Regions from separate parts of the Pseudactinotalea sp. HY158 genome, predicted to be linked through region 3. Evidence: predicted binding sites of a transcription regulator. Region 3 holds the regulator's gene; each other region holds the start of a gene.
What was found. Region 3 encodes LexA, which represses DNA repair genes until DNA is damaged. Its sites were predicted from a motif close to TCGAACANNTGTTCGA; they were not measured.
Positions count from the first base shown of each region.

Region 1: a site for LexA is predicted at 2,645-2,660, ahead of GCE65_RS08085 (HNH endonuclease signature motif containing protein). Genes of this name have one in related genera too.
Region 2: a site for LexA is predicted at 1,931-1,946, ahead of GCE65_RS12690 (HNH endonuclease signature motif containing protein). Genes of this name have one in related genera too.

Region 1 is NZ_CP045920.1:1,808,009-1,812,068, reverse strand. It holds gene GCE65_RS08090 (quinone-dependent dihydroorotate dehydrogenase) at 1-754, shown strand, start outside; gene GCE65_RS08085 (HNH endonuclease signature motif containing protein) at 981-2,591, opposite strand; gene GCE65_RS08080 (DUF3043 domain-containing protein) at 3,196-3,771, opposite strand; gene GCE65_RS08075 (DUF6318 family protein) at 3,898-4,060, shown strand, end outside.
Region 2 is NZ_CP045920.1:2,893,237-2,897,296, forward strand. It holds partial or broken gene GCE65_RS12680 (DUF255 domain-containing protein) at 1-122, opposite strand, end outside; gene poxB (ubiquinone-dependent pyruvate dehydrogenase) at 119-1,840, opposite strand; gene GCE65_RS12690 (HNH endonuclease signature motif containing protein) at 2,085-4,060, shown strand, end outside.
Region 3 is NZ_CP045920.1:2,324,336-2,328,395, forward strand. It holds gene nrdR (transcriptional regulator NrdR) at 1-411, opposite strand, end outside; gene GCE65_RS16280 (LysM peptidoglycan-binding domain-containing protein) at 575-1,171, opposite strand; gene lexA (transcriptional repressor LexA) at 1,689-2,393, shown strand; gene GCE65_RS10275 (ATP-dependent DNA helicase) at 2,449-4,060, opposite strand, start outside.

The DNA.
Region 1 (4,060 bases), 520 kb from region 3:
CGGCACCGTGACGGCGCGGCCGCAGCCCGGGAACGAGCGTCCGCGGATGTTCCGTTTTCCGCAGGAGCGGGCGATCGTCAACCGGATGGGCTTCAACAACGAGGGCGCGGTCGCCGCGGCCGCACGGCTGCGGCGACTGCGGCGCACCCCGGCCGGCAAGGCGCTCGTGCTCGGGGCGAATATCGGCAAATCGAAGGTGACACCGGCGAGCGAGGCCGTCGGAGACTACGTGTTCAGCGCACGCCGGCTCGCCCCGTTCGTGGACTATCTCGTGGTGAACGTGTCGTCGCCGAACACGCCGGGGCTGCGGGACCTGCAGGCCTCCGAGTCCCTGCGGCCGATCCTGGACGCCGTGACTCAGCAGGCGGCGTATGCGGCGGGGCGCGACGTGCCGGTGCTGGTGAAGATCGCCCCGGACCTGGCCGATGCCGATATCGACGCGGTCGCGGACCTGGCGCGCGAGCTCGGCCTGGCGGGCGTGAGCGCCGTGAACACGACGATCGACCACGACCACGGCGCGGGCGGAATGAGCGGCCCGCTGCTCCTCGAGCGCGGACTCACCGTGGTCTCCCGGCTGCGCCGGCGGCTCGGCGTGGGACCGTTGATCATCGGAATGGGCGGGATCAGCTCGGCCACCGACGTGCGCGCCTACCTCGCGGCCGGCGCCGACCTGACACAGGCCTACACCGGCTTCATCTATGGGGGCCCGACCTGGCCCGGGCGGATCAACAGGGAGGCCGCGGGGCCTCGCTGAGCCGCTGAGGAACTGAGCCACTGGGCCAGTGGCCCACGGAGCCACTGAGCCACGGGGCTACGGGGCTACGGGGCTACGGCGGATCATGCGGCGACCCTGCGCGGGCGCTCTCGAGTGGTGGGTCGCAGCAGCCCGCCCGAGCAGTGGTCCCGGGTAGTGGTCCCGGGTAGGGGTCCCGGGTAGGGGTCCCGGGTAGGGGTCCCGGGTAGGGGTCCCGAGGTCGACATCAGTGCCGCGGGGGCGAGCCCGCGTCAGCCGGGTAGGCATGTTCGGGTGCCGTGATCGTGCTGCCGTCGATGCGGGTGAAACGCCAGTGGCCGTCCCGGCGGGCGATCGTGATCTCGCGTCGGTGGACGAGCTCGTGATGGGTCCAGCACAGGAGGATCCCGTGGCTCACGGCGGTGGGGCCGTCGTGTCTTCCCCACCACAGCGAGTGGTGGATCTCGCCGAATCCCGGTGGTTCGTGGCAGCCTGGATACTGACAATGTCGATCCCGAGCGATGACCGCGCGGGCCTGATTCGCCGGGAAGATGCGCTGTTCGCGGCCGACGTCCAGCACCGTGGACTCGGGACCGAACACGACCCGGGCCAGGGACGAATCACAGGCGAACCGAGCCAGTTGCGCCGGTGCCAACGGCGTTCCGTCGGGGAAGGTCGCCGGTTCCAGTCCGCGCATCCGCCCGGTGTCGAGCCGAGTGGAGATCACGGCGTCGTCGTCGGACGTTCGGGCCCGCGCCCACGTGTCCTCCATGTCCTCAGCGTCTCCCGTGGCCCCCGTGGCCTCCGTCTCCTCAGGGGGGCGCGTCGTGTCGGACTGCGGCGCGCCGGGGTCGGCACTGCCGACACTGCCGACAGTGCCGACAGTGCCGACATTGCCGACACTGCCGGCGGCGGCGACCATGGCCTCAAGGGTGAGCCAGGGGACCGTGATGGTCAGGTGGGGCCGAATCCGAGCGGAGGACTGCTGCCGCCCGGCGGTGAGCGATTCCTGCGCGAGGGAGGTGAGGGCTGCGGCGCGTCGTTGGGCGGGGGTGCGGGCGTCGTCAGCGCTGGGCCGGCCCAGGTGCGCCGAGAGCGCCTCCTGCACGAGGCGCCCGCTTCCGGGGTCGAGCCAGCCGGTCAGGTGATAGCCGCCGGTGGTCTCGGCCAACGTGACCTGCTCCTTCGCGCCGTCCTCGCGCCAGGCGCGGTCCGCCGCCTGCGGATCGGCGGCGATCGCCCAGGCCTGGCCGATCCGGGCGAACGTGGTGGCGTCGAGACCCCGGGCATGACTCAGGAGGAAGTCCTCTCCGGCCTCGTCGCTGCGGAGCTGTTCGCGCATCCGCCCGGTCCGCGTGGTCTCGCGTACGAGAACAGCGACGTGGTCGGCGCCGACCTGCCCGGCGCGCAGCGCGTCGAATGTACCCGGGAGGTGGTCGCGCAGGCTGCGCGCGGTCCGCACCGTCCGCAGCGCGCTCCCGCGGCTGGCACCCGTATGGGTCTGGAGCCAGACCGGCAGGGTCCGCGACCCGTCCAGAGCCCACAGTCCGTCGGATTCGGCAGCGGCGGTCACCCGTGCCTGCAGTGCCTCGAGCCGGCGGGTCAGCTGCTCCACGCCGGTGAGGGCATCGAGCGCGGACTGCCCCGGGGCGCCGGCCCAGTCCAGTCCGGCCAGGGCCTCCACCTCGTCCGTGAGCCGTTCCAGGGCGGCGACCGCGGCGGCGTCTGCCACCTGACCGTCGCGCCGGCGAACTGCGGTGTCACCCGTGCTGAGGTCCTCGTCCGGGGACTCGGTCACACGACTGTCCCCCGATGCGGGGCGGTCGCCCGGCGCGGAGCCGGGCCTCACGATCGTCATGATCACCACGCTCCTTTCGCCTCCGTCAGCGGGAACCATCACCATCCATACTATCGAACAGATGTGCTAATCACAAGGGTTGGCGCGATATCGACCCGAGACAGTCTCGCCACGACCGTGTACCCCGCGGCGCGCCCCCGTTCCGCTGCCCGACTCGCATCAAGGGCCGGCGGGATCAGGACCCGATCGGCTTGTGAGACGGCGCCGGGCAGGCCGGACTTCGAGCGACACCTGGTCAACTCCCGCGTCGCGTGACGTCGACCCCACCCTCCCGGAGACGTGGGCGGTCGATCACGATGCCACGGACGCGCTGGTGCGAGTGCCCGCGGGACCAGCGCGCATGCGAGAGGGTGGGAGAGCGTCGTCTCGGCCTCCCGACACCACGGGGCGACGTGAACAGGGTGAGCCGCGGGCCCGCCCGGCCTACCCGACGACCGGAGCCGTGGACTCACGCGCGAGGGCGCGCATGAGCCGACCGCCGCCGGCCGCAGCCGGCGCGCCGCCGGGGGTACGGCGGGCTACCCCATGCGACGGGGGTCGACCGCACGAGGCCGCGGGCGTCGTCCGTACGCGTGAGCGAGGACCGGAACCGGTCGCCTCCCGCTCAGTGCGGGAACTCGCCCCTCTTGACCTGCGGCTTGGGCAGGCGCATCCGGCGCATCTGCATCGCGCGGCCCACCGCGTACATGTGGGTGCCCCGCGCCGACCCGAACTTCTTGATCAGTTCCTTCTTGATCGCGAACGAGACCCAGACGGCGTGGGCGAGGGTGGCCAGCACCACGACGTAGAGAGCGATGAGGATGAGGACGCCCGCCTCGGGGGAGAGGACGCTCTGGGCCACGAGGAGCACGAGCACGATCACGAGGGTCAGCGGGAAGAACCACTCGCCGAGCATGAATCGGGCGTCGACGGAGTCGCGGATATAGCGCCGGACGGGGCCGCGGTGGGCCGCAGGGAGATGTTGCTCATCGCCCGTGACCAGGGCCTCGTTCACCTTCATGCGCTCGATCCGTGCCGCTTCGCGTGCCGCGCGCTTGTCGGCCTTCGGATCCGCCGAGATCAGGGGAGAGCGATTGCGAGCCTCCGCCTCCTTGCGGGAGGGCGTGGGACGGCCCTTCCCGCCGAGCAGGGGCGTCTCTTCAACCGGGGCGGCCTCAGCCGACTTCTTGCGTCCGAACACACGGCCAGTCTACTGGGCATGTGGGCCGGGGCAGACGGCGAGGCTGTGCGCCCGGTGGCCGACGAGGTTGTGCACAGGGGCCGTCGGCGTGCTGCGGGATCGGGTCGGATTGTCTACCGTGGGGTGATGCTGACCAGAGTCGGGAGCAGACGAACGGGGATCGCGGCGACGATCCTCGCGGGGACCATGCTGGTGACGGGCTGCTCGGGCGGCGACGAGCCGTCGGCCGGCCCGCCGACCACAGACACGGCAGGCCCGACGACGACGGCGCCACCGACGACCGAACAGA
Region 2 (4,060 bases), 570 kb from region 3:
GTCGGGACGTCGCGGCGCTTCGCCTCGGCGAGCGCCGCGGGCCCCCACTCGTCCCAGTCGACGGGGTTGTCGGCGTGCTGGAGCAGGTAGGGGCTGAGGGAGTCGGCGAGGTGGTTGGTCATAGGACTTGCCGCATGTTCGTGCGGGCGAGGTCGATGAGTTCTGTTCCGCGGCCCGAGAGCACCGTTCGAATCGCGAAGAGCGCGAAGCCCTTCGCCTGCGCGGCGCTGATCGCCGGCGGCAGCGACAGCTCCTGCCGCTCCGTGGCGACGTCGAGGATCGCCGGGCCATCGTGGGCGAGGAGGTCCTCGACGGCTCGGGGCAGCTGCTTCGACCGCTCGACCCGCAGGCCGCGCATCCCGAGCGCCTCGCCGACGGCCGCGAAGTCCGGGTTGCGCAGGCCGGTGCCGAAGGTTGGGAAACCTGCCGCCTTCATCTCGAGCTCGACGAAGTTGAGGGAGTCGTTGTTGAACACGACGACCTTGACCGGCAGCTCGAGCTGGGTGAGGGTCACGAGCTCGCCCATGAGCATCGTCAGCCCGCCGTCCCCGGCGAGCGCGATCACCTGCCGCCCCGGATACGCGCGCTGGGCCCCGATCGCCTGCGGGAGCGCGTTCGCCATGGACCCGTGGGCGAACGAGCCGATGAGCCGGCGTGCGCCGTTGAGGCGGAGATAGCGGGCCGCCCAGACGACCGGGGAGCCGACGTCGGGGATGAACACGGCGTCGTCGGACGCCGCATCGTCGATGAGTCGCGTGAGGTATTGCGGGTGGATCGGCTGGGAGCCGCGGGCCGGGGTCGCGAGGTCGTCGAGTTCGGATCGAGTGCGTTCGTAGTGCTTGACCAGCTGCTTCACGTGCTTGCGGGAGTGGTGTCGCTCGACGCGGGGCAGGAGCGCCTCGATGGTCTCCCGCACGCTGCCGACGATGGGGATGTCCACCCTCGTGCGGCGCCCGATCTGCTCGCCGCGCAGGTCGACCTGGATGACGGTCGCGCGCTCCGGATAGAACTGCTGATAGGGAAGGTCCGTGCCGAGCATGAGAAGCGTGTCGCAGCGCTCCATCGCCCGGTATCCCGAGGAGAAGCCGAGCAGGCCGGTCATCCCGACGTCGAGGGGATTGTCGTGCTCGACGTGTTCCTTCCCGCGCAGGGTGTGCACGATCGGCGCCCCGAGCCGGTCGGCCAGCGCGATGAGCTCGCCGTGGGCGCCCTCGCATCCGGCGCCCGCGAGGATGGTGACCCGCTCACCGGCGTCGAGGGCCGCCGCCGCGGCGGCGAGCTCCTCCGGATGAGGGACGACGCACGCGCGGGTCGCGCTGATCCGCTCGGCTTCTGCGGACAGTTCCGCCAGTCCCACGTCTCCGGGGATCACGAGCACGGCCACGCCACGCTTGGAGAGCGCCGCACGCATCGCGATCCGAAGGAGGCGGGGCAGATGTTCGGCAGCTGTGACGTCTGCCGCGTAGACGCTGCAGCCTCGGAACAGTTCCTTCGGGCTGGTCTCCTGGAAGAATTCGGAGCCGATCTCCTCGCTCGGCACCTGCGCGGCGATCGCGAGCACGGGCACGCGGGAGCGGTGGGCGTCGAAGAGTCCGTTGATCAGGTGCAGGTTGCCCGGCCCGCAGCTTCCGGCGCAGACGGCGAGTTCCCCCGTCAGGCCCGCCTCCGCGCCGGCCGCGAAGGCCGCCGCCTCCTCGTGCCGCACCTGCACCCACTCGAGCAGCGGTCGTTCGCGCAGTGCCTCGGTCAGGCCGTTGAGCGAATCACCGGCGATTCCGTAGATCCGGCGCACTCCGCTCGCAAGCAGGGTCTCGGCGATGAAGTCCGAGGCAGTGGCCATGGCCGGTGTCCTCCCAACGGGCGACGAACGACGCCCTCCCCTCGACGGTAGACCAGCGCATGCCACCGCGTCTCGGGTGCCCGGACCTGAGCGAACACTCGTTGGTTGCTGGGACCCGAACGAGCAGCGGACCAAGAATGTGGCGCTCCACCGGTGTGCGAGATGCGGGCGATGCCGTCGCGCAATGTGTGGGCATCGCCTGCCGTCCGGGGTGGATGTCGGTGCTCGGTTCTAGGGTTGTTTCATGAGCACGAAGGCGGCCCGGCAGATGCGAGCGAGGCGAGCGGAGATCGCCTCGATCGCGTCCGAGGACGCGGTACTGGACCGGGTCCGCCAGGTGCGCAAGGTCCAGGCGGGCGCGGAGGCCGATCTGTTCTTCCTGGCGATCGAGATCGCCCAACGCAGCCCGGTCACCGAAGAGTGCGGGGCGTGGTCGTGTCACACCGATCTGGCCCTGGGGGTCTCGTATTGTGATTCGGCGGCGAACTGGTTCGCGGCCGTGACCGGCTTCTCCACCGACGCCGCCCAGGCGATGCTCCTCGAAGCCCTCGAGGTCGCCGAACGCCTGCCGCTGCTGTACGGGCGGGTGCTCGATGGGCGTACCCGGGCGCACACGGCCCGGCTGGTGGCCGAACAGACCCTCGGTTTGACTGTGGAGGCGGCCCGGTTCGTCGATGTCCAGGTCGCTGCCGCCGGGGCGATCCGGGGCCGCTACGCGATCAAGGGTCTGGTGCGGGAGGCGATGATCACCCACATGCCCGACCAGTACGCCGAACTGCAGCGGGCGCAGGCCGATCCGCGCCGGGCCGATGTCCATATCGGCACCGACGGCACCGGCCGCATCGACGCGATCGTGTCCGCGTTCGCGGCCCTCGATCTGGAACAGAGCCTGGCCTTCGGAGCCGCGCAACTCAAGGCCGCCGGATCCGGTGAGGTCCTCGACGCCCGACGCTCGCTCACGTTCGAGGGCATCATCGCCGCCACCCACCACCCCGCACCGGCCCGGCAGGACGGCTTCGACCTCACCGCAGGGCAACCAGGCCAGCAGGCCCAGCAGACCCAGGGACCGGGGGCGGGGGCGCCGGACTGCACGGGCGGCACCAACGTCATGGCTACAGGCGCGGAAATAGGCGAAGCCGAGGACCCGCCCGCGAGCAGGGCCGCACTCGGCGCGGCCGGAGCGGCGGCGGACCTGACCGGCGAGGCGCCTGCCACGGCTGCGGGCGGTGGTGTGTCCTGCGGGCCCGCGTGGTCGGGTCGGGGCGTGCCGCGGGCGAAGGTCGTCATGTACCTGCACATGAACGCCTCCGCGTTCTGGCCCGACGGCAGGCCACCCGACCACCCCGGCGGCCCCGGCGGCCCACCCCGTGATCATCCCGATCACCGGCCCGATCGCCAGCTCGGCAACCCGCCTCCTGATCATCCCGACGGCCGATCCCCTGATCATCCCGACCGTCATCACGGCGGCCGGCCCGCCGGTGGATCGTGCGCGGACCCGCCGGGCACGGCCACCTCGGCGGACACAGCTCGTCCCGAACACGCCGCCGGCACGGCCTGTCCCGAGCACGCCACCGGTCCGGCCTACGTCGCGGGCCGGTTGGCCCGTGAACCCGTGCACATCGAGGGGCCGGGCATCCCGACCGGACTCGTGATCAGCGCCGCCGAGGTCGCGGCCATGTTCACCACGCCCCACGACGCGGCCATGCCCGACAGCGCGCCCGTTGACGGGCCACGGGGCTCTGAAAGGCCGCGCGGGACGGGTGGGCCGTGGGGGCCGCAGGTGTTCGTGCGTCCGGTCATCGACCTCGAAACCGAACACGAGGTCGCCGGCTATGCCGCGGGGGACGTGATCAAGGACCACCTCCACCTACGGGATCGAACCTGCGTGTTCCCGGCGTGTGCCCGCCCGGCGCGGGCCTGCGATGCCGACCACATCGACCCCTGGAAGACCGATGCCCAGGGCGATCCGGTCGGCGGGCCGACCTGCACCTGCAACCTCGCGAGCCTGTGCCGCCGGCACCATCGCTGGAAGACGCACAATCATCCCGGGCAGCCGCAGGGACGCGGCTCCTGGTCCTACGTCATGCTCGGACCCGGAACCTACTACTGGACGGGCCCCATGGGCCTACGGTTCCTACGCACCCCGACCGGCACCACCGAGGTCACCGACCAGGCCTGGCACCGCCGTGACCTCGCCGCACTCCAGGGCCCCCAGGGTCT
Region 3 (4,060 bases):
GAAGTCCGTGAGGGAGCTGAAGCCCTGGTAGACGCTGGCGAAGCGCAGGTAGGCCACCTCGTCGAGATCCCGGAGCGGGCCGAGGATCGTCAGGCCGACCTCGTGCGCGTCGATCTCCGCGGCCCCCGTGCTGCGCACCGCCTCCTCCACCTGCTGGGCGAGCAGCGCGAACTGATCCTCGCTCACCGGGCGGCCCTGGCAGGCCTTCCGCACGCCGGCGATGACCTTGTCACGACTGAACGGCTCGACCGCGCCGGAGCGCTTCATCACCGACAGGCTCGTCGTCTCGAGCGTGGTGAAACGCCGACCGCAGTTGGGGCATTGACGCCTGCGCCGAATCGAGGAGCCGTCCTCGGCGGTTCGCGAATCGACGACTCGCGAGTCGGGGTGTCGACAGAATGGGCAATGCACCCGTGCACCATCCCTTCGAATCACATATCTGTAACTCCGGGAAACGCTACGGGTTCCACCCCGCCGGTGCAAGTGGAGTTCCGCCCCGCCGGTGCACGTCGGGCTCCGCCCCCGGTGCACGTCGGGCTCCGCCCCGCCGGTGCACGTGGCCGCGGTGGCATGCTCAGCCCGCCGCCACGGGGACGAGGAGGCTCTGGCCGCCGGTGAGGGCGGAACCGTCGAGGGAGTTGAGCGCGCGGATCTCCTCCATGAGCGGCCGCAGGTCCGCGCCCGGCTCGGCCACGGCGCCGGCGATCTGCCAGAGACTCTCGCCGGACTCGACCGTGACGACGTCGGTCGCCGCGGGCACGTCTCCGCCGGACTGCACGAGGCCACCCACGAGCGATCCGAGTCCGACCGCCAGGGCGAACCCGGCGCCGACCAGGACCCGCTGGCCGCGGACGGTCAGCTGGGAGAAGCTCCGCCGGCGCGCGGGGCTCGCCGCGACGGAGTGCGTGGCTACCGAGTGCGTGGCTACCGAGTGCGTGGCTGCCGCATGTGACAGCGACCGCGGCGCAGACGAGGGCACCCGCGCCGGAGCCCGCGTAAGCGTCGGCGTCGGCTCGATCCGGCCGACCGGCCGGTTGACGATGCGGCCGACGGGCCGGGAGACCACGAGCGAGAGCGCCTCTCCCACGTGCTGGTGGAGCCCGGTCCGAACGGCCGGGGCGGCCTCACGTCGAGGCTCGACGGGCGCCCGGGTCGGGAGCGGGGTGGTCACGGGTGCGGTCGCGGGGACGGTGGTGGAACGATGCGGGAGCGACCGGATCGGGAGCCGGGCGGCGACATCGCCCGCTCCGCTCCCGCGGCCGGGAGCACGGTCCTCGGCCCGCTCCGGCGATTCGCTCCATTCGGGCAGGAGCACCATGTGGGCCCGGCGGGAGCGGCGCGCGGGGTCGGTCGGGCGGGGTCCCCGCTGCGGGACTGCGGCGGGGAGTGGGCGGCCGGCACGGTGGGGCTTCGTTGAAGCTAGAACACTCATCGTCGTTCCTCTCGAACGTCCGTTCGTCGTACGCTTGTACGAAGATAACAGGAAGCCCGGCCGATGTCGACACGCGGTTCGAACATATGTTTGGCGAACCGGTGTCTGCGGCCGTAGGCTGATCAACATCACGACCAAGCTGAGCACCGACCACCGACATCCGATCGACCCGTTCGGATCTCCGGCGCCGGGAGGTTCGCGGCGTGGCCACGCCCCGGTCCCGGGCCCCCGGCCGGAACGGAACGAAGGAGAGTCCATGAGCCCCACCGCCGAGACCGGGCGCCCCGCCGCCGATCTGACCGAACGGCAGGCGCGGATCATGGCGTGCATCCGCGACTCCCTGAGCGAACGCGGCTACCCGCCCACGATGCGCGAGATCGGCGAGGCCGTGGGACTCGCCAGCCCGTCGTCCGTCAAGTATCAGCTCCAGGTGCTCGAGGAGAAGGGTCTCCTCCGACGCGACCCGATCGCGACCCGGGCGATCGAGCTCATCGATCCCGACGGTTCCGTCGGCACGGACGCGGCGGACGCCCCCTCGACCGAGGGCGCGCCGACCTTCGCCACGAACGAGGGCGCCGTGACGGTCGAGCCCTCCTTCGTGCCGGTCGTGGGACGAATCGCGGCGGGCGGGCCGATCCTGGCCGAGCAGGCCATCGACGACGTCTTCCCCCTGCCGAAGCAGCTCGTCGGCGACGGCGAACTCTTCCTTCTCAAGGTGGTGGGCGACTCGATGATCGAGGCCGCCATCTGCGAGGACGACTGGGTCGTGGTCCGGTCACAGTCCGTGGCCGAGAACGGCGAGATCGTCGCCGCCATGATCGACGGCGAGGCCACGGTCAAGACGCTGCGGCACGCGGACGACGGCCGCTGGCTCCACCCGGCGAACCCGAACTACTCCCCCATCGACGGCACCCACGCGGTCATCCTCGGGCGCGTCGTCGCGGTTCTGCGCGCACTCTAGCCGCCCGTTTCTTCGCGCCGGCCCCCCCGCTCCTGCTGGGGCGCGGGGACGAGGCTCAGGAGCCCTCGCGCAGCCGGGTGAGGGCGGCCCGCACGAGCGCAGGGTCGGTCGTGGGCCACAGCGGAGGCAGGGACGCCGCGAGGAAGCTGCCGTAGCGGGCGGTCGCGAGCCGCGGGTCCAGGACCGCCACGACGCCGCGGTCACCCACCCCCCGGATGAGCCGACCGGCCCCCTGGGCGAGCAGGAGGGCTGCGTGCGCGGCCGCCACCTGCATGAAGCCGTTGCCGCCGCGGGCCTTGACGGCGTCGGAACGCGCCGACATGACCGGGTCGTCCGGCCGCGGGAACGGGATGCGGTCCATGAGCACGAGTCGGCACGTGTCCCCCGGCACGTCGACCCCCTGCCACAGGGTGAGCGTGCCGAAGAGGCAACTGGCGTCGTCCTCGATGAATCGACGCACGAGCGAGCCGATGGAGTCCTCGCCCTGGACGAGGATCGGCACCTCGAGCCGTTCGCGCATGACCTCGGCCACGGCCTCGGCGGCCCGGCGCGAGGAGAACAGGCCGAGCGTGCGCCCGCCGGCCGCCGTGATCAGCTCGGCCACCTCGTCGAGGAGCTGGTCGCTCGGGCCCTCTCGCCCCGGTGGCGGCAGGTGCTTGGCCACGTAGACGATGCCCTGGGCGCGGTAGTCGAACGGCGAGGCGACCTCGATTCCCTCGTAGTCGCCGGCGAGGCCGATCATGGCGGCCACCGGCTCGAACCGCCCGCCGAGGGTGAGAGTGGCGGAGGTGCACACGACCGCCTTCTCCCCGAGCAGCTCCCCCGCGATCCGCCCCGCGACCTCGAGCGGGGCGACCATGATCCGGGGAGCCTCGCCGGCCTGTCGGGGCGCCTCGCACCAGACCACATCACGGTTCTCGGCGATCGAGTCCGACAGGAGTCGGTCGGTCACCTCGGCGAGTTCGACGAGGGCGGAGCGGGCCATGAGCGTGCCACCCTGGTCGCCCTTCCCCGCGCCGCGACTCTCCCGCAACGCGGTGAGCACCTCGCGGGTGCCGGCGTCGATCGCGCGGGCCGCCGCGTTCACCTCGATCGGCAGCCCGCGGGGCCATCGGCCCGGCTGCGCGTGGGCCAGCGCCTCCCGCAGGGCCGCGGCCCCCTCGTCGAGGGCGGTCGTCGCCAGGCCCGCGTGTCGGCGCGCGAGCCGGGCGACCCGCTCGACCGCCGCTCCGGAGAGCTCGACCGTCGCCTGGGAGGTGACCCGGGACGGCAGTTCGTGCGCCTCGTCGATGATGAGCACATCGTGCTCCGGCAGGGCGCGCGGGGAGCCCGAGGCCGCGACCCCGAGCATGGCGTGGTTCGTGATCACGACGTCGGCCTCCCGCGATCGCCTGCGCGCCGCCTCGGGGAAGCACTCGTCGAGGAGTGGGCACTTCTGACCGAGGCACTCGAGCGCGCTGATCGAGACCTGCCGCCAGGCCCGGTCGCTCACGCCCGCGGGCAGGTCGTCGCGATCCCCGGTCTCGCTCGTGGCGGCCCAGTCGCGCAGCCGGAGCACCTGGGCGGCGAGGCCGCTCCGCTCCCGGCCGCCCTCGCCCGGGTCCGACTCCCCGGCGGGCGGCGCATGGTCCTCCGCCCGCAGGCCCTCGCTCGAGAACAGCGCCTCC